DNA from 4 places in the Pseudoalteromonas sp. SG41-2 genome. Region 2 is predicted to be linked to each of the others. Evidence: predicted binding sites of a transcription regulator. Region 2 holds the regulator's gene; each other region holds the start of a gene.
What was found. Region 2 encodes sigma-54, which starts transcription at its own class of promoters, with help from an activator protein. Its sites were predicted from a motif close to GTTGGCACGNNNNTNGNNT; they were not measured.
Positions count from the first base shown of each region.

Region 1: the regulator sigma-54 is predicted to act here: its motif matches at 1,802-1,820, upstream of H5186_RS00360 (PA2169 family four-helix-bundle protein).
Region 3: the regulator sigma-54 is predicted to act here: its motif matches at 1,716-1,734, upstream of fliE (flagellar hook-basal body complex protein FliE).
Region 4: the regulator sigma-54 is predicted to act here: its motif matches at 3,786-3,804, upstream of H5186_RS15295 (TorF family putative porin).

Region 1 covers NZ_JACJFK010000001.1:87,078-92,397, forward strand. The annotation lists gene H5186_RS00350 (TonB-dependent receptor plug domain-containing protein) at 1-641, shown strand, start outside; gene H5186_RS00355 (biopolymer transporter ExbD) at 699-1,094, opposite strand; gene H5186_RS00360 (PA2169 family four-helix-bundle protein) at 1,310-1,753, opposite strand; gene H5186_RS00365 (LysR family transcriptional regulator) at 1,921-2,859, opposite strand; gene aceK (bifunctional isocitrate dehydrogenase kinase/phosphatase) at 2,875-4,593, opposite strand; gene H5186_RS00375 (DUF4124 domain-containing protein) at 4,676-5,152, opposite strand; gene H5186_RS00380 (DUF3413 domain-containing protein) at 5,229-5,320, opposite strand, start outside.
Region 2 covers NZ_JACJFK010000037.1:9,595-14,914, reverse strand. The annotation lists gene H5186_RS20620 (KpsF/GutQ family sugar-phosphate isomerase) at 1-519, shown strand, start outside; gene kdsC (3-deoxy-manno-octulosonate-8-phosphatase KdsC) at 519-1,070, shown strand; gene lptC (LPS export ABC transporter periplasmic protein LptC) at 1,067-1,621, shown strand; gene lptA (lipopolysaccharide transport periplasmic protein LptA) at 1,611-2,144, shown strand; gene lptB (LPS export ABC transporter ATP-binding protein) at 2,141-2,866, shown strand; gene H5186_RS20595 (RNA polymerase factor sigma-54) at 2,933-4,429, shown strand; gene hpf (ribosome hibernation promoting factor) at 4,458-4,745, shown strand; gene ptsN (PTS IIA-like nitrogen regulatory protein PtsN) at 4,750-5,202, shown strand; gene rapZ (RNase adapter RapZ) at 5,223-5,320, shown strand, end outside.
Region 3 covers NZ_JACJFK010000006.1:85,566-90,885, reverse strand. The annotation lists gene H5186_RS06750 (PAS domain-containing sensor histidine kinase) at 1-119, shown strand, start outside; gene H5186_RS06745 (sigma-54 dependent transcriptional regulator) at 116-1,594, shown strand; gene fliE (flagellar hook-basal body complex protein FliE) at 1,773-2,105, shown strand; gene fliF (flagellar basal-body MS-ring/collar protein FliF) at 2,126-3,841, shown strand; gene fliG (flagellar motor switch protein FliG) at 3,834-4,874, shown strand; gene fliH (flagellar assembly protein FliH) at 4,878-5,320, shown strand, end outside.
Region 4 covers NZ_JACJFK010000019.1:11,981-17,300, reverse strand. The annotation lists gene H5186_RS15310 (FecR domain-containing protein) at 1-817, shown strand, start outside; gene H5186_RS15305 (DUF5329 domain-containing protein) at 1,341-1,715, opposite strand; gene H5186_RS15300 (aldo/keto reductase family oxidoreductase) at 1,975-2,868, shown strand; gene H5186_RS15295 (TorF family putative porin) at 3,008-3,685, opposite strand; gene H5186_RS15290 (hypothetical protein) at 3,975-5,138, opposite strand; gene H5186_RS15285 (helix-turn-helix transcriptional regulator) at 5,296-5,320, opposite strand, start outside.

The DNA of each region.
Region 1 (5,320 bases), on a different contig from region 2:
TGTCATCAACGCTAGATGCTGCATTGGTTAGTTCTGGCGCAGGTGCAGGGCAGTTTTTCTTAAATGGTGCAGATACCGAAACGCAAGGTGTGGATTTTGTTGCGACATGGAACACGGAAGGCTTAGGCGGTACCCTAGATTTTACATTAGCGGCTAACTTTACTGAAACCGATGTGGTTGATTTATTTACTCCTGCGGGCAGTGGTTTGGAAACGATCCCTGTCGAAGATGTATTTTCTTCGCAAGAAACCTCAATCATCGAAGAATGGCAACCACAAGACAGAGTAAACTTAAGTGCATTATATCGCCTTGAAGATTGGACGGTAAACTTATCGCTCAATCGTTATGGCGAATACACGGTTGAAGATGGCGGTCGCCAGACTTACGGCGCTGAAATTCTTACCGATATAAAAGTAAATTATTTTGTCACAGACAACTTGTCACTAAATATTGGTGCAAACAATTTATTTGACGTTTACCCTGATAAAAATACCATAGGTAATTCTCGCTCAGGCACAATTGTTGATGCTTCTGGTAATACTATTATCAGTTCAACCGGTGTATTTGAGTACTCACGCCGTTCAGCACCATTTGGTTTTAACGGTGCTTACTACTATGTAGGTGCTGAATACCGATTCTAAAAATAACTTCTCCTACGTTATTTAGTTTTGAAGGGCCGTCTGGCCCTTTTTTTGCTTTTAGTGTGATGTGAGTGCAATGGGGTAGTTATCATACTCTTTGATATTATTCATTACTGTCATTAAAGTTTGATGCGTACTGTTTTCGTCAGCGGCTATTTGTACTGTGGCGATATTATACTTCGCAGCAAACATCGCAAGGTTAGTGGCAACTTGGTTTAAGTCAATTAATCGCCCCGCAAAATACACCGCATTGCTTTGGTCAATACTAAAATGAGCACTTTTAGTTTGTTTATCAATACTGGGTTTATCTACAGGCCGTTGCAGCTCTATTGCCACAGGTTTTACAAATGAAGTTGTAACAATAAAAAATATTAAAAGTATAAATACAATATCAAGCATCGGCGTCATATCAACGTCAGCGTTTTGTGGGTTTACATGTTGTTTATTTCTCATAATGGAACCTTGTTATTTTTGATAAAATGCTGCGGCGCCACAGCGGGATAGTAGGTACCTATTAATAAGCCTAGACGATTAAAATCATGCTGTGGTTAAATAAATATGCTATTTTTATTAATTATTTGCATTATTTTGTTATAAAAATCATTTAACTATAATTATGAGCATAAAAAAGCCCAGCGCGTGGCTGGGCTTTCATTTAAGCATTGTGGTTAATGCTTCTGCATACGGCTCATCTCCGTATGACAGCTTTGCATGGTCAGTAATACTTTAGCGAGGGCGGCTTCACAATCGTGCGGTTGTGGTTTTTTCATGGCAGCTTTAATTTCTTCAAGTGTTTTATCTTCCACTTCTTCAAGCTCTTTGACATAAATTTGGTCGTTGTTGGCACTAAATTTTGTGATCAGTGCGGTATATGCTCGGCGAGCTTCAACAGCAAAAGACGAACCATCTTCTCGTTCACCTTGCTGATTAATAGCGTAAGGCTGTAAGTTTTCAACGCTGACTTTACGTGCGTCTATCATACGCTGAAATAGCGCACCAATGGCTGGATCTTGTACTTTTTCCTGCGCCTTTTCATAAAAGTCGATGCCGCTGTTCATTACTTGGATAATGTCAGTGATATGATTTACTTCGTTTCCTTGCTGGGCATTCATAATATTGACCTCTTTAAGTTAAATGAATATTAAAGTTCAAGTAACTTAAAGCAATTGCCATTCCATTTTTAAATTATTTTAACATCATGATTATTAATACTTTTAAATTGATGTTTGCTTACTTGAAAATACCAGTAAGCAAATTTTACAGGGCTTTTGTAAGAGCGTTACTTTAATTCATCTGCAACTTCGGCTACTTTTTGGCGTAACCAAATATGACTGGCATCTCTGTGAAGTAATGGGCTCCAAATCATATCTAACTCAAATGGTGGTATAGGGAAGGGAGGCTCCAGAATTTGCAAACCAGGATCATCTAAATAAATATTAGCGGCTTTTGAAGGGAGTGTCGCAATCAGGTTCTTCTCTTTCGCTAGATGTATTGCAACGTGGTAATTACGGGTGAATGTGGCAATATTTCGGTGTTTACCAAAGTGGGCGAGCGCTTCATCAACCCAGCCAAGTTTTTGTACGTCTTTAGGATCCATACCAACCCCGACACCAAAACCTGTTTTACTTACCCAAATATGCCGAGCTTTTAAATAACTATCGAGGCTAAAATTTTCAATGATCGGGTTGTCAGCTTTTACTAAACAACAAAAGCTATCTTTCCAAATACGTTTGTGATGAAACGACTGCGGTAGGTTTTCGAAACGATTTATTGCCATATCAACTTTACCGTTTTCTACATCATGAAAAGTAACATCACTTGGAGTGAGAATATCGAGTGTGGTATCCGGCGCTTCATCGTGTAATTTACTCAGTAGCTTAGGTGCTAAGGTGCTGGCAGCATAGTCACTGGCCATAATCCTAAATACCCGTTTGCTTTGGCTGGCCTCAAATTCACGGTTTGGTGCAAGCGTTTCTTCTAATGTCATTAAGATGCCACGGATCACCGGCTGCAATTCAATAGCTCGTTCAGTGGGCACCATACCATCACTGGTGCGTACTAAGATCGGATCGTTAAACAGGTTACGTAAACGTTTTAAACCATTACTCATTGCCGGCTGTGTAATGCTAAGCTGGTTTGCGGCGCGAGTAACATTACATTCGCGTAATAATGTGTCGAGATAAACGAGTAAGTTTAAATCTATTTTACTGATATTCATTGTGTGTCCTTTCGTCTACCATTGATGGATAAAACGCTGCGCTGCTGGATAAGGGTAGATATGGCTAACGACCCCTGCTTTTATATTTCGTTGCGCTTGCTGCCAAAATGCGACGTCTAATAGTTCTGGATGTGTTTGGCTGAAAACTGCTTTGTATTGCGGGTTCGGCATTACAAAAGTGCATAACTGCTCTGGAAATACATCTTGTGGTGCCACAGAGTAACTTTGCTCATTGGTTAAGTAGTCATCATAACTTTTGGCTTTAGGCAGTGCTCTAAAGTTCATGTCTGTTAAATATTGCACTTCATCATAATCATAAAAAATAATGCGTTTGTGTTTACTGACACCAAAGTTTTTAAGCAACATATCGCCTGGGAAAATATTAACGGCGATCATTTCCTTGAGTGCTTGGCCATATTCTGCAATGGCAACAGCGGCATCTTCAGTATTAGCTTTTTCTAAATATAAATTCAGTGGCGTCATGCGTCGCTCAATATACATATGTTTGATGATCAGTAAGTCGCCTTCGATGATCATTGATGAACCAATAGTTTGTTTAAGCTGTGCAAGCAATGTAGCGTTAAAACGCGCAACAGGGAATACGACGTTAGAATACTCTATGGTATCTGCCATACGACCAACCCGATCATGGCTTTTAACTAATTGGTAGCGTTTGAGAACGGTATCGCGGCCAAATGGTTTACTTTCACCAAATTTGTCTTTAATTATTTTAAATACATAATCAAATGAAGGTAGGGTAAATACCATCATCACCATGCCCGGTGTGCCAGGGGCAATCACAAAATCATCACTGGAGCGTTGTAAATGGGTTAAAAACTCGCGATAGAACTCGGTTTTACCTTGTTTATGAAAGCCAATGGCATTGTAAAGCTCTGCTAAGGTTTTGTTGGGCATTAGTTGGTTTAAAAACCGAACTAATGCGGAAGGAGCGTGGGTTTCAACCATAAAATAAGCACGAGCAAAGCCAAAAATAACCCGCATTTGCGATGAGTTAGTCAGTAAAGCATCGAGATACAGACCTTGCTCTTGATGATGTAACACCGCAATAATAAATGGCTGCACACCACTTTGTGATACTACACGGCCGACAATATAGGCTGCTTTGTTGCGATAAAACGGCGTTTGTAATATGTCAAAGCGCATTTGCCACGCACGGTGATGGGTGTCGGGTGCTTGTTTATAAAACGCTTTTACTAAAAGTCGTATATCGCGCTCTAAATTAACAAAATCGGCTTTAAAATCAAATTGATTAATTATTTTACGGATAGTGGGCTTTAAGCCGTCTACAACAGGAAAGTAGCTGCGGTATTCTGCTTCTACAGGAAGCGCAGGAGCATCTGCCAAGGTGGCTTTTACAAAAATAAAATCATTATTAAAATAACGTCGATGAAATAAGCGGCAAAACACAGAGTTATAAAATGTTTCGGCTAATTCTGCTTGTGGATGAAACGTTAAAAAGTGCTGGTAGATTTGTTTTGTTTGCAGCCAGAGTGATTCATCCAATTGATTGGCTAATTGCTGATTTTGTAGTTGCTGGGTGGTTTCGTTAACCCGATCATCGTAATAAGTGATCCGCAAGCGACTAATGTCGTGCATTTTTGTCCAGTTTTTATTTGCAAATGCCAGAGGTGCTTGTGCGGTGATCTGCTGAAATAATTTATAATGCTTTTTAAAGCCATTTAAAATTAGCTCGGCAATGTTTTGTGGTTGCATGAACGGGTACTCCAAAATGACCTGTAGAGTATATGCTCTACACATGTTAAGAGTATGCTATATATTGGTAAAACCCAATAGTTTATTCATAACGTTTCAGTTTTTTTTCGAGTGCGGAGAGCTGTTTGGTGGTCGTTTTGGTGTTTTTGGCAAACGTTTTATTGATCACTTTTAGCTGCTTTTTTATCTCTTTACTCAGCTTTTTTTTATCATCATCACTCATTAAACGATTTAGCCTTTGCAGTTGCTCGTATTCAGCGCGATCACGGTCACGACTCAAAATGGCGAGTTTATATTTAACACTGCGTATCTCAGCGTTGAGATTACGAATAATTTGTTCACGCTCAAGGGAGTTAAGCGCTTTGACATGATTTACAGTAGCCGGAGTGACGTTGGGCGACACTGCTATTTTATGTTGCGTTGCCTGCCCGCCACAGGGGAATTGGCTAAATGTAGTGCCTCTGTCGGTTACGCACTTGTAATATTGATCTGCGGAAGCCGCCTGATCAGCAACAAATAGCAAACTAATAAAAATAACGAAAAGAGTACACAGTTTCATTACGCTAGCCTTCCCTAGTTAGGGCATAATCATATATGAAAACTATAACCTAACTTGGGTAAATTGCCAGTAGCAGTTATTCGGTAAAGGTTTTTAGCTTTTTAATGCTTTGTGCTAAAAACGGAATATCTAAACCTTGCTCTATTGAAAAGCCTTGTGCAGCAGAGA
Region 2 (5,320 bases):
CTCGCTCCGACTGCAAGCACGACTGCAACACTTGCGATGGGTGATGCAATAGCCGTTGCTCTGCTAGAAACCCGTGGCTTTACCGCCGATGACTTTGCGCTATCGCATCCTGGTGGTAGCTTAGGTAAACGTTTACTATTGTGTTTAAAAGATATTATGCACAGTGGCCCAGCAACGCCTATGATCAATGATAAGCAATGTATCAAAGATGCATTAATCGAAATGTCGGCAAAAGGCTTAGGTATGACAGCTATTGTTGATGACACAGGGCAACTTGCAGGGCTTTTTACTGATGGTGATTTACGGCGAATTTTAGAGCAACGAATAGATATTCACAGTACTTTGATAAGCACTGTCATGACCCGCTCTTGCACTACTGCAACTGCTGATATGCTTGCCGCCGAGGCACTCAATATCATGGAGAATAAGCGTATCAATGGCTTAATTGTAGTTGATGATAAACACCACCCTATTGGTGCTCTTAATATGCAAGATTTGCTCAAAGCAGGAGTTTTATAATGCAGTTTGCTGACTTATATCAGCCACTTTCAGATGATGCTCGCGAGCGAGCACAAAAAATCAAACTCCTGATCTGTGATATCGATGGGGTGTTTTCAGATGGTCGTATTTATCTTGGTAACCAAGGTGAAGAACTCAAAGCGTTTAATACTAAAGATGGCTTTGGTATCAAAGCACTGATCAATAGCGGTTTTGAAGTTGCCGTGATCACCGGTCGTCATTCACAGATAGTTCAGCAACGGATGACTAGCCTGACAGTACCGCATATTTACCAAGGCCAAGAAAACAAGTTGCAAGCTTATCAACAGCTCAAGGATAAATTGCAGTTAAGCGATGAACAAATCGCTTACATAGGCGATGACGGACCTGACTTGCCGGTAATGGAATTGGTTGGTTTTGCGGTGGCAGTAAATGATGCGCATCCACTAATCAAACGCATTTCACATTATACAACCATGCTACCTGGTGGCTTTGGGGCGGTGCGTGAACTCACTGATTTATTAATGCTCGAAAATGGTAAATCATTAACCAGCGAAGGCACGAGCTCATGAATAGTGCGCGTTTAATATTATGCGTATTATTTGTCGGCTGCATGGTATGGCTGTGGTATCCGTATTTTTATCAAAGTACCGCCATAAAACAACACCAAGAAGATATAATAGCAAAACCTGATTATACTGCGGTGGCATTAAAACAAACCGCATTTGATGAACAAGGTAAAATTAGCCACAAAGTAACAGCTGCAAAAATGGAACTCTACCAACAGTTAGGGTTCACTTACTTTGAACAACCTATTTTTACACTCTATAATCAACAGCAGACGTGGCAAATTAATGCCGATGAAGCCACCTTATATGAAAATCATCAATTAATTTTAGAAGGTAATGTGGTTGCTAAAAACCTGACCAATAATGCCATGATTGAACATATAAACGCAGATAATATTCAGGTTGATATTGAACTACAAACCATGAGTTCAGAACAACCAGTTGAATTAATCGGACCAAATTTAAAAATCACTGGGCGCGGTCTCCATGCCGACTTAAAAGCCGAAGTGGTAGAACTAATTAACCATACGCGAACCATATATTATGACCAATAAATTTGCTCACTTGCTTGTTATACCAAGCTTATTCATTGCTTTTGCAAGCTTTGCTGAAAATACGACACCACCTGCAGATCAAGTCTCTATCAGTGCTGACACGCAGCTTGCCCAACTGAAAGACAATATCGGTATTTTTGAAAAAAATGTTGAAATCATTCATGGTAACCGCCGTATCAAAGCGGATCGACTTGAAGTCCATAAGCGCGAAGATTTAGGCGATAACAAACAACTACTTGTCGCAACTGGCAGTCCGGCTTACTTTGAAGAAAAACAAACTGATGGCACAGTAATGAGTGCCAGTGCTGATGAAGTCCGTTACGATGTCGCTAAGCGCTATTTAACCTTGGTTGGCAATGCACAAGTCACTCAGGCAGGTCAAAAAATCAATGCCAAAAGCATTACCTATGATATGGACCAGCAACTGATCAGTGCTGAAAAAGGCGCAAGCTCAAGCGATCGTGTGCACACCATTTTGGTACCAGTAGACAGTAAAAAAGACAAATCTAAAGGGCAGCCATGAGTACATTAAAAGCTGAATTTCTAGCAAAAAGCTATAAAGGTCGCCAAGTTGTAAAAAGCGTGGGTTTAGAAGTTAGCGCAGGCAGCATTGTTGGCTTATTGGGTCCTAATGGCGCTGGTAAAACCACCACCTTTTATATGATTGTGGGTTTAGTTCCAAGCGACAAAGGTAAAATCAGTATTGATGATAATGACATCACCTTACTGCCAATGCACAGTCGCGCACGGTTAGGGATTGGCTACCTGCCACAAGAATCATCCATCTTCCGTAAATTAACTGTTTATCAAAACCTGATGGCTATTTTAGAAACTCGTAAAGAGCTGAATAAACAAGCCAGAGAAGAAGCGCTCGACAGCTTACTTGATGAGTTTAGCATTCAACATATCCGCGACAGCCAAGGTATGGCATTATCTGGCGGTGAACGTCGTCGAGTTGAAATTGCACGCGCTTTAGCCGCAAACCCAAAATTTATCTTACTTGATGAGCCTTTTGCTGGCGTTGATCCTATTTCAGTGTTAGATATAAAGAAGATTATTGAACACCTTAAAAACCGTGGTATTGGCGTGCTTATTACCGACCACAATGTACGAGAAACCCTTGATGTTTGTGAAAAAGCCTACATAGTTTCTCATGGGGAGTTAATTGCATCAGGTACCCCTGAGCATGTACTCGCCGACCAAACAGTCCGCGATGTTTACCTGGGCGAGCAATTTAGGCTATAAAGCCACGCTCGGCTAAGTATCTGCTAGACTTAACGATGATAACAATAAAAGGATTGTTAGAGATACATGAGGCAATCACTCCAGCTGCGCATGGGCCAGCAACTTACAATGACACCACAGCTGCAACAAGCAATTCGCTTATTGCAACTCAGTACATTGGATCTCCAGCAAGAAATTCAAGAAGCGCTCGACAGCAATCCATTGTTAGAGCTAGAAGAACATGAATATTCAGACGACACGGCTGGTAAAAACGAACAAAAACAAGATAACGATGACTTAACCGTTAGCGCATCAGCAGACGACAAGCCAAGCGAATATGAACAAGAAAGTAGCGAAGCATTAAGTAAAGAGACCTTAAGTGACGAAATGGCTATGGACGTCACCTGGGACGAATACATGAGTGCTGCGCCAAATACGTCATCTGGGCCAATGCCTGAAGATGAGTCAATTTATCAAGGTGCCTCAACTGAAACCTTGCACGAATATCTAATGTGGCAATTACAACTCACACCTTTTAGTCCAACCGATGAAGCCATTGCCATTGCGATTGTTGAAGCCGTTGACGATTCAGGTATTTTAACCTTGAGCTGCGAAGACATCGCAGAAAGCTTAAATCAAGGTAATAACGAAGAAGAAATCGAACTCGACGAAGTGCAAGCAGTGTTAAAACGCATTCAGTTGTTTGACCCTGTTGGTATTGCTGCGCGCAGCCTACAAGAATGTTTATGTATTCAATTAAATCAATTTGATCCTGCAACTCCTTGGATTAGCGAGACAAAAATGATTTTAACTGATCATATCGATTTATTAGCTAGTCGTGACTATCGCACTTTGATGAAAAAGACTAAGCTTAAAGAAGATGAACTAAAAGAAGTAATGACACTGATCCACAGCCTTAACCCAAAGCCTGCGGATACCATAGTACGCGAAGAATCAGAGTATGTTATTCCTGACGTTTCGGTGAAAAAAATTAAAGGTCGCTGGGTGGTTGAACTCAATCCAGACAGCATGCCAAAAATTAGAGTGAACAGCCAATATGCGGCGATGTCACGCTCTGTAAAATCAAGCACTGACAGCCAATTTATACGCTCGCATTTGCAAGAAGCTAAATGGTTTATTAAAAGCCTAGAAAGTCGTAACGAGACGTTACTCAAAGTAACCAACTGCATTGTTAAACAGCAGCAAGGATTCTTTGAGCATGGCCCTGAGGCCATGCGCCCTATGGTACTAAACGACGTTGCCGAAATGGTTGAGATGCACGAATCAACAATTTCTCGTGTAACCACCCAAAAATACATGCATACCCCTCGTGGTATATTTGAGTTAAAATATTTTTTCTCGAGCCATGTAAGTACTGAGAACGGCGGCGAATGCTCATCGACAGCCATTCGAGCATTGATCAGAAAATTGATCAGTGCAGAAAACTCAGCGAAACCATTGAGTGATAGTAAAATTGCAGATATATTGGCAGAGCAAGGTATCAAAGTAGCTAGACGGACTATTGCAAAATACCGCGAGTCACTGGCTATTCCACCGTCAAATCAACGTAAAAGTTTGATTTAAGGCGTAAAATCACAAGAGGAAAATGCTTATGCAACTAAATTTAACTGGTCGTCATGTAGAAATTACTGATTCATTAAGAGACTATGTAAACAATAAGTTTGCCAAGCTTGAAAGGCATTTTGATCATATCAATAATGTCCATGTCATTCTTGATGTAGAAAAGCTAAGCCAAAAAGCAGAAGCCACATTACATGTCAGTGGCGCTGAATTATTTGCCTCAACTGAGCACCAAGACATGTATGCAGCCATTGACGGACTAATCGACAAACTTGACCGTCAGGTAATTAAACACAAAGAGAAGCACGCTCGACACTAACACTATGAAATTAAGCTCACTTATTTGCCAGGACTGCAGTAAAGCTGCGGTCCTTTTTAATAGCAAAAAACGGATCATTGAATTTATCAGCCAATTGGCTCATGAACAACTTCCTCAGCTATCACAACAAGAAATCCTCAACGCACTACTGTCGAGAGAAAAACTAGGTAGTACGGGTATTGGTCGTGGTATTGCTATTCCTCATGGCCGTATGAGTGGTGTTGAAAACCCGCTAGCAATAATTATAGTGAGTGAATCACCGATTGATTTTGATGCGATAGATAATCGCCCAGTTGATATATTTGTAGCTCTCATCGTGCCAGATGGTGATAGCCAACTTCATTTGAAGACGTTAGCCACAATTGCTGATAAACTCAACGACAAAGATTTTTGTAAACAACTACGTAGCGCAAAAACAGACCAAGATTTGTATCACGTAATTGCTGCGCAATCGTAGCCAAATGAAGGAGAATTTACATGGAGTTAATCATCATCAGTGGGCGTTCTGGCTCAGGTAAATCTGTTGCTCTGCGTGTAGTAGAAGATCTTGGCTATTATTGTGTAGATAATATTCC
Region 3 (5,320 bases), on a different contig from region 2:
GTTCAGTCGCAAATGCACACCAAGGACGAGTTGCAGTAACGAACAATGCTCAAGGCGGAGCCTGCTTTAGTTTACTGTTACCTATTTGTACAAAGTCAACATCGGCGGAGGCAATATGAACAACACGATTTTAGTGGTTGAAGATGATGCAGGGCTTCGTGAAGCCTTGATTGATACGCTTGAAATGTCTGGAATAGATTGCGTTGCGGCTGACAGTGCTGAGCAAGCTATGGTGCTACTTAAAAAAGACAGCTTTTCGCTGGTCGTGAGCGATGTGCAAATGGGCGCGATGAGTGGTCTTGATTTACTGCGCAGCATAAATCTTAATTACCCTGATCTACCGGTTTTAATGATGACAGCGTATGCGACTATTGATGATGCTGTTGAGGCTATGCGGTTAGGGGCAATTGACTATATGGCCAAACCGTTTGCGCCCGAAGTGCTACTTAATATGGTAAGCCGCTATCTACCTGAGCCAGAAAAAGAAACTGATGGCCCGATTGTCGCCGATCCGAGTAGCATTCAGCTATTAGAACTTGCAAGTCGGGTTGCTAAATCGGATGCCAGTGTGATGGTGCTTGGTCCTAGTGGCTCAGGTAAAGAAGTACTCGCACGCTTTATCCATGATAAATCAGATCGCGCAGAGCAGCCATTCGTCGCAATAAACTGTGCTGCGATCCCTGAAAATATGCTCGAAGCTACATTATTTGGCTACGAGAAAGGCGCGTTTACTGGTGCGATTCAAGCTTGTCCGGGTAAATTTGAGCAAGCACAAGGTGGCACAATTTTACTTGATGAAATCACTGAGATGGATTTAGGCCTACAGGCTAAGTTACTACGTGTATTACAAGAACGCGAAGTTGAACGTTTAGGTGGTCGCAAAACTATTAAGCTAGATGTGCGTATTTTGGCTACCAGTAACCGTGATTTAAAAGAGGCTGTGGCTAAGCACCAGTTTAGAGAAGATTTATATTATCGGTTAAATGTATTTCCGTTGATGTGGCGTCCACTTTGTCAACGTCCAGGCGATATTGTCGTGTTGGCAAAGCATTTAATTGAACGTCATCTCAATAAAAGCAAAGAGCCTATCGCTGTACTTAGCGAACCGGCAGAGAAAAAATTATTAGCTCATACTTGGCCAGGTAATGTGCGTGAACTGGATAATGTGATCCAGCGTGCGTTGATATTACGCCACGGTGATATGATTGACGAAAGTGCTATTTTTATTGAAAATTTAACCCAGACTCCTCTAACTGCGGCTTTATCAGCAAGTTTAGTGCCGGTTAATTCAGCACCAGAAAACACTACTTCGGCGGTTACAAGTTCACCAACTAATGATGCTTATTATGATCTGCAAGCGCCAGCAATAAAAGCGACAGCAGAACGCAATCAGCTGCGTGAAGAATTACCAAGCTTGGATTCGGGAAGTTACAAAGATGAACTTAAAGATAAAGAGCATAGAATTATTTTAGAGACCCTAAATCGTTGTCAAGGCAAGCGTAAAGATGTAGCTGAAACATTAGGGATCAGCCCACGAACATTACGTTATAAATTGGCACAAATGCGTGATTTGGGGATCACCTTACCTGCTTAAGCCTCTATAATTTTTGTTTTCCTTCACTATTTAATTTACGCTCAGCCTTGCTGGGCGTAAACTTGTCAAAACTCTGACAACAAAAACACATCTCAAGCTATTGATATTAATTAATTTATTAGTTGGCATGCTTTGTGCTTTATTAAGTTATTAGTAAACTGCATCGTCAGAGACAATTATGAAAATTCAAAACAGCGCATTATTTCAAGAAATGCAATCTATGGCTCTCGAAGCTGGTCGTAGTAATCAAGTAAACAAATTACCGACGCAGGCGCAGCCTACTTCGAGCGCCCAATTTGGCGATTTGTTAAGTGATGCACTCAATACCGTGAATGGCCTTCAAGCTGATGCAAAACAAAAAGTCGTAGCGGTTGAAATGGGCGACCGAAATGTGTCATTAGCGGATGCGATGATCGCATCACAAAAATCATCGGTTGCCTTTGAAGCCACTGTACAAGTTCGTAACAAACTTGTAGAAGCCTATAAAGAAATCATGAACATGCCTGTTTAACTAGGTAGTGGAGAATTATTGTGGCGCAATCTAATCAATCAACAGATCTTGCTTTGGCCGGCGGCGGTATCGACCAAACTGATAATGACGATCAACAAGAACAAAAGTCAGGCTATTTAAGTGCATTAAACGGCGTTGATGTATTACGTCAGGTCACTTTAATTATTGCATTAGCGATTTGTTTAGCGATCGCTATTTTTGTGATTATTTGGGCACGTCAACCAGATATGCGTCCACTTGGAAAAATGCCAACGGAAGAGCTAATTCAAACGCTCGATTTTTTAGATGCACAAAAAATTGACTATCAACTTGATGGCAATGTGGTTTCTGTTCCTGAAAATGAATATCAAAATATTAAATTGTTAATGACCCGCGAAGGTATTGAGCAAGCGCCGAACTCGGGTACTGATATTATCATGCAAGATATGGGTTTTGGTGTTAGTCAGCGTTTAGAGCGTGAACGTTTAAAGCACGGTCGTGAACAACAACTTGCGCGCACGATCGAGGAACTACAAAATGTCACGCGTGCTAAAGTATTATTGGCAATCCCGAAAGAAAATGTTTTTGCTCGTCGTGAGAAAAAACCATCCGCAACAGTTGTATTAACTTTAAAACGTGGTCGTATGCTCGGTAGTGAAGAAGTGGACGCCATTGTTGATATTATTGGTTCAGCAGTGCAAGGTTTAGAGCCGTCACGAGTAACTGTAACAGACCAAAATGGCCGATTACTTAATTCAGGATCGCAAAGTGCGTTAGCTGCTCGCTCACGTAAAGAATACGATATTGAACGTAAACGTGAACAAGAATATCTAGATAAAATAGATGGTATCTTAATGCCAGTTATTGGCATGGGTAACTACACTGCACAAGTCGATTTAAGTATGGACTTTAGCGCGATTGAAGAAACTCAAAAACGCTACAACCCTGATTTACCAGCGGTACGCAGCGAAACCACTTTTGAAGAAAACAACATCGGCGGGTTAGCTATCGGTATTCCTGGCGCGCTGACAAATCAGCCCCCAGTGGATTCGAATATTCCTGAAGTTGCCGGTCAAGGTGGTGCAGGCTCTGGTTCATCACCCAGTCGCACTCATAAAGAGGCGACACGTAACTATGAACTTGATACTACTATTTCCCATACACGTCAGCAAAGTGGTGTTATTCGTCGAATTAGTGTGTCTGTGGCAGTCGATTATGTGGCAAAAGTGGGTGAAAATGGTGAAACGACTATGGAGCCTCGCTCAGTTGAAGCACTGTCAAATATTCGTCGTTTACTGCAAGGTGGTGTGGGTTTTGACTTACAGCGTGGTGATGCATTAGAAGTAGTGACAGTACCGTTTGTACGTGAACCGATGGACTTAGCTATTGAAGTACCACTGTGGGAACAAAACTGGTTTATGAAAGTTGTGCGTTTAGTGCTTGGCGCATTGGTTATTATAGTGCTAATCATGGCGGTGGTTAAACCTATGCTGAAACGCTTGATTTACCCAGATGATACCCTTGAAGAGTATGATGATGATGCGCTTAGTTCTGGTGTAGATATTGGTGATAACACCCTAGATATGCTAAATAAAGATTTTGATTCTGCTTCGGTTGGCTTCTCAAGTGATGGTACACTACAGTTACCAGACCTACATGGCGATGAAGACTTATTAAAAGCTGTTCGTGCCTTAGTAGCAAATGAGCCAGAACTCTCCTCACAAGTTGTGAAAGCGTGGTTAACTGAAGATGACTGATCAAGAACAAAAACAACTGCCAGCAGCGTTTGATGTTGATAAATTAGACGGTGTAGATAAAGCCGCAATTTTATTGCTAAGCTTATCCGAAGAAGATGCAGCGCAAATATTAAAGCACCTTGAACCTAAACAGGTGCAAAAAGTGGGTATGGCAATGGCGGCGATAGATGATCTATCGCAAGCCAAAATCAGTGCCGTGCACAATTTATTTATAGAACAAATACAAAGCTTTAGTACGATTGGCTTCCAATCAGAAGATTTTATCAAAAAAGCGCTTACTGCGGCACTTGGTGAAGATAAAGCGGCAAGCCTCATAGATCAAATTGTTATGGGATCCGGTGCCAAAGGCCTTGATTCATTGAAATGGATGGACTCAAAGCAAGTTGCCAATATTATTCGCAATGAGCATCCGCAAATTCAAACGATTGTTTTATCTTATTTGGAGCCTGAGCAATCGGCCGAAATTTTAGCGCAGTTTCCTGAAAAAGTGCGCTTAGATTTAACCATGCGTATCGCCAACCTTGAAGAAGTACAACCTGCGGCTTTACAAGAATTGAACGAGATCATGGAAAAACAATTTGCCGGACAAGCTGGTGCGCAAGCTGCGAAAATGGGCGGTTTGAAAGCGGCGGCTGATATTATGAACTACCTCGATACCAATATTGAAGGTCAGTTGATGGATTCAATCCGCGAGCATGACGAAGAGATGTCACAACAAATCCAAGATTTAATGTTCGTATTTGAAAACTTAATGGATGTTGATGATCGTGGTATTCAAGCTATCTTGCGAGAAGTCCAACAAGATGTACTGATGAAAGCCATCAAAGGTACAGATGATGCATTGAAAGAGAAAATCCTCGGCAATATGTCAAAACGGGCTGCAGAGATGCTTGCTGATGATTTAGAAGCAATGGCACCTGTGCGGATCAGCGAAGTTGAAGCCGCGCAAAAAGAGATCTTATCTACGGCACGTCGTCTCGCTGATTCAGGTGAAATTATGCTTGGTGGTGGTGGTGGTGAGGAGTTCTTGTAAACCATGAGCAAACCTACTCAATATCAAGGTCGTCCTTTACGAGCCAGTGAAGCAGTTGATGAATTATTAGAAAACTGGCCAATTCCAGATGTTACGCAAGACACTCGAAAATTCGATGGTCGTTCAACGGCGTTTGGTACACCGCTGGCCGATTTATATCGTAAAGAGCTTGAAGAAAGTGAACAAGCACTAGAGCCCGAAGAGCCTGAGCTGCCTTCGTTAACGATGGCTGAGCTGGAACGAATTCGTCAAGATGCCTACGAAGAAGGCTTAAAACAAGGCCACGAGCAGGGTTATATTGATGGTTTTGAAAAAGGCGTAGGTGAGGGAAAAGAAGCCGGTTATAAAGAAGGCATTGAGCTTGGTAAAACACAAGGTCAAGAAGAAGTAAAACCACTGATTGAAGAACAGCTAACGGGTCTAAAAGCATTGTTGGATAGTTTGTC
Region 4 (5,320 bases), on a different contig from region 2:
ACATGCCTTAGTATGGCAGCGGTTAGAGCAACTGCAGGAGACATTTCATCAAGCTCCGCAATCTGAACTTAGTCGTGCAGTATTAGCACGTAAGAAAAAGGGATTATCACGGCGACAGCTACTTGTATTAGGTCTCTTTAGCCTAGCGAATCTGAGTTTGATTTTTGCGGGGCGAGCAAGCCAACCTCGTGGGCGTGAATATGTTACTGCCGTTGGAGAAATTAAAACCGTTACCCTAAATGACGGTACGATCATGGCTTTGAATACAGATACTCTCGTTTATATTGACTTCGATCAGTCAGCACGAAGATTACACTTATTACAAGGAGAAATATCTGTCACCAGCGCACGCCATACAGCCCCTTTATATGTGACCACGCGAGATGGAAAAGCTGTGCCAATTGGTACACGTTTTACTGTCAAGCAACAAGAGTATCGCACTTTAGTTGAAGTCTATGAAGGGGTTGTGGAGCTTCGACCCAAGCAGGGCGTAGAGTTACTTAGATTGAAAGCCACGCAGCAAGCTGTTTTTGATATAAACAGTATTATGCTAATACAACATTTACTCACAACTAAGCCGTTATGGCTTGAGCATAAAATACAAGCAAATGGCAGCAAATTAACCGATTTTATTGCCGAACTTGCTCGTTACCGACGGGGTGTTATCAGTGTTGAACCGCAGCTTGCGAAGTATAAAGTTACAGGGACTTTTTCAACAAAGGATACAGATAAAACTCTACGGCACTTGAGTGAAATATTGCCTATAGAAATCCACTATCGCTTGCCTTTCTGGTTATCAATTAAAGAACGAAATTAAAGTGTCATAGCTCTACAGGCTTATAATTCAGTGCTAATGAAAAGGCGCTGCAGATATGCATAGCTGAGTGTATTAATTGGGTTTATTATTCGCTTTAACATCAAACAACTATGCAGCTGTTTGCGCGCTGAAATTAGACAAGCCAAAATGTTATTACTATCCAGCATGACGAAATTATAGTGATAATGCTAGTATCACTTACAGAGCTACTATTTGATTACTGTGCTGTTGTGTGGCTTTCACTTTTAGTTAAAATCGGTGATTATTTTTTGTGTTTCGTTTTAGCATTCGTGGCAAAATCAGGTGCAAGTACTATCTAGTTTACAACTTTGCTATTTTATTTTTATTTGATTATTATTTTAAGGTTGTGTTCACAAAATGTTCAGCTATGTTTGCATATGATACTTCATTAAATGAATAATATGAAAGTTAAGCAATTTCTTGAACTCACAAATATCAGCTCAAGAATCGTTTGTATTTCAGAATTTAAATCACCCCTCCTAAGAGTGAAACCAAGCCGCACTTATTGCGGCTTTTCTGTGGTTCTAAAATGAGCTAACTCGTTTGTAAGCCATTTTTTACTGATTATTTTTGTACCATCTTTGAGAATAACGGTATAAGGTTTGCCACTCCATGAGCTTTTACTGGCAAGATTTTCAATAAACTCATCAGCGGTTTTAGCGTAGCGTTTGCCTTTGCGGTATTTCATAGCAAGATGATCAGCGGCTTCGGTGCTGGTGTGTTGATCACCGTTACGAATGAAAGTCGCGTTGCTTTGCGCGATAAAGCTGAGCAAATGAGTGACTTCTTGTTCAGCGGTTGCCGCAAAGCTCAACTGACTAACCGTGAGTAAAAGGCAAGCCATCAGCCTGTATATAGTGTGGGTTAAGTCTTTCATCTGTAGCCTCATTTAATCCAAAAAGTTTATTACGTTACCTGTGCCATCAAAAAAAGGTAAAGCTCTGAATAAAACTGATGTGCTAATGCATGTGCTGGTATAACTTTCAGCTATTAATACCTTATTTATTATGTAGAATAATACATCAATAAGGTCAATTAAATTATCATGGCTTATTAATTATCTGATAGGGATACTGTTTTGGTACTTGCATTGAACTTGCCGGGACAATATTTTTTACAAAAATAAAGGTGGAATTATGAACAGCTCAGATCGCGCTATTGACGAACTAGTACTTGGGTTTTGGCGATTATTAGATTGGCAAATTACTCCACAACAGTGTTTAACTTTTCTTGAGCAAACAATTGAAGCCGGTGTAAGGCACACCGATCACGCTGACATTTACGGTGGATATGGTTGTGAGGCAGAGTTTGGTAAAGCTTTAGCTTTAAAGCCAAGTATTCGTGATGAGATCAAAATTATTACTAAGTGTGGTATCAAACCTGCTTTTGCAAGCTTAGGGTTAGCAGGCCAAGCTAATCATTACGATTCGAGTGCCGCACATATTATTAGCTCAGCACAGCAATCGTTAAAGCATTTTAATACCGATAGATTAGATGCATTACTTATTCATCGCCCTGATTATTTGATGAATGCAGACGAAGTAGCTGAGGCATTCACTACTCTTAAGCAAAATGGTGATGTACTCGATTTTGGTGTATCAAACTTTACGCCATCACAACTAAGTTTATTGCAGTCGCGTCTTGATTTTGAATTGGTGACCAATCAAATTGAATTTTCACCGTATGAAATGCAAGCACTTGATGATGGTAGTTTAGACCAATGTCAGTTACTTGATATTAAACCTATGTGTTGGTCACCTTTGGCTGGCGGTCGCATTTTTGCAGAAAATGATGAAAAAGCGATTCGCCTGCGTCAAGTACTTGAGCAAGTCGGCAGCGAAATTGGTGCAAGTTCTATTGATCAAGTGGTTTACGCGTGGTTATTAATGCACCCAAGTTCCCCATCAGTGGTACTGGGTACTGGCAACATTGAGCGTGTTAAATCGGCTGTTGCCGCTAAGCAGTTAAAACTCAGTCGTGAACAATGGTATCGTATTTGGCAAGGTTCAACAGGGCACAGTGTGCCATAGGAGTTGTAAGTTTTAAGCTATAAGCAGTCTGAGTTGAGGGTAAGTCTTGATATAAAATATGAACTTAGCCGCTTACCGCTTACCAAGATCGAGAAAGGGCCTTACGGCCCTTAGTGTTGCAGCAAGTAACACATTCTTTTTATAGGCTAAAGTCCATTGAAAAAGCAACGTAAGCCTTAATATCACTGTCATCCATATCGGTATCTGATAGACCAAAAGTGAAGCCATCTTTAGAGATAGATACACCGTAATCGATGATATCGTCATCACCAATAAAATCACCAGAGTAGTGGCCTAAGTGTAAGGCCATTTCAGTGCCATTAGTACCAACTGCGAAACCGTAATCTGCAGTCAGGTATAACGAATCACCAAAGTCTGTGCCATCACCGCTTGCGGCTGAAGTTGCAAGAACTGATGCGCCAAAGCTAAAGCCACCCATACTGATGCTACCGTAAATTTCAGAAAAATCAGCGTCTGCGCCAGAAGCTGCATCAGGGTAAGCGTAATAGATGTAGCCAACGTCATAGCTCATATTTTCATTAATATCGCCACCAAAACCAGCATAGAGATCAAGCTCGTAGGTCATTTCATCGGCCCAGCTTGCATTTGAAGCCCAAGTACCAGCATAAAAACCTGATTCGTTGGCATAATCAATACCACCTGAAATTGCAGCATCACCACCGGTTTGTTCTTGACCACGCCATAAGTAGTTTGAAGTTGCTGCGGCATTGGCTGTTACTTCTGCATATGCTGCTGTAGATGTTGCACCCATGAGTACAAGTGTGCTGATCGCAATTGCTGATTTTAGTTTTAACATGTTTGGTATCCTGTTGTTATGCTGATTTTTTGGCTCGCAATTATTAATTAGATTGCAGTCTATAATTGCGGATCCTATTTTTAGTTGTCTACTAGGGTAATAGCACTGCTTGTGCCAAGTTAAATGAAAAGCAATAATTTATATTTAAATTACTTTATAAACAAAGGTATAAATATTTATAGTGAAAGGAGGAGATTGTTTTTTACGAAGCTTGCGCACTTTATTGGTGCGTAAAAAAACCCGCATGCACAACTCAGTTGCAGCGGGTTTTTGTATTTTTTACTGTGGTTTAACCAAAAATAGTACGCATTAGGCTGATTGTTTCGTTCACGCCACGGCCTTTTTGTACTTCGCTGATAATTGAATCACGCTTTGCGCGAATATGCTCAGGCATATCGTCAGCAGCAAGTGCGCGATCAACAAGTATTTCAGCAGACTCTTTACCACGACGCACTTTTCTAGTGCCAGTGGTAGTTGTACGCTTTGGCTTGCTCAATAACTTGATGTAGTTAGAGTTTTCAGGCGTGTTTTTGTCTGCATGATAGAAAAAGCACGGAATTAATGCTTTGATTGCAACAAGTTGTTGATCCAGCTCGCTGTCACCACTTGCCATTTTAAACCAAGACATACCATGAACTGCTTGGACAATATCCTGCCAATAACGCGCAAAGTCACGATTATTTAATTTAGTAATAGCCAATGCTGAACAAAGTGCATCTAAACGGGTGTTATTAATTGGTGTAAAAACATCTGGGCGGCGCATTGCTAATAGACGAGTTGCCGGTGCAAGCGTTGGCTTTTCATTGCTATCAGTAAAGGCTTTTAAATATTTGACCACAAATTCTTGGTAATCAGCTTCAGTTACTTCACCTTCTAAAGGTATATGTGCTAATGCTTCATCAAATAATGCCGGCAGGTCGGCAAGCATTTGATGAAAAGCTTTGGCGCTTTTAGTAGAGCTAAACCATTCGACATCAAAATTATAACTACTTGGATCCAGTGCAGAAGTATGTTTACCACTAAATGCTAATAAATCTTCAGGGATCATCTCTTTCAGTGATTGCTCGCGAATACCAGCTATATAGTTGGCAAGGCGTAACTGTTCATCAAGGGCTAACACATCTTTATGCTGCTCTATAAATACACTAACTACAGGCCAAGGCGCTACGCGTAATGTTTTCAATTGTAAGAAGCTAATTGCTGAAACTAATAAGTCATTAAGCTTTTTTAAAATTGGTAATTGATTGGTTTCGAGTAAATCATGATTAATACGGTCACGGCTAGCATTAAGTAGTTCATAGCACCAACCTAAGAAGTCTTCAGGATGATTTTCTATTTTCACCGCCATCAGGTTTAAGCTGATTTCAGAAGCCTGCTTTAGAATATTTTGATAAATATGGCCTTCTTGTTCGCCTAATGCCATTTGTGAAGGTGAAATGAGCAATTTTTTCATGCCTGATGGTACTCCGGTTAAATACATTTTTCAGTTGTTTAATTTTAGCGCAAAACGTCTTAAAACAACAGGGCTGTGCATCATACCGAAGAATACAGGGGATGCAATCTTGATAAGTTAAATCTGCACAAGATTGCATTTAAAGGGTTTAATCTGCTTATTCAAGTGAAAATAACTGCTCT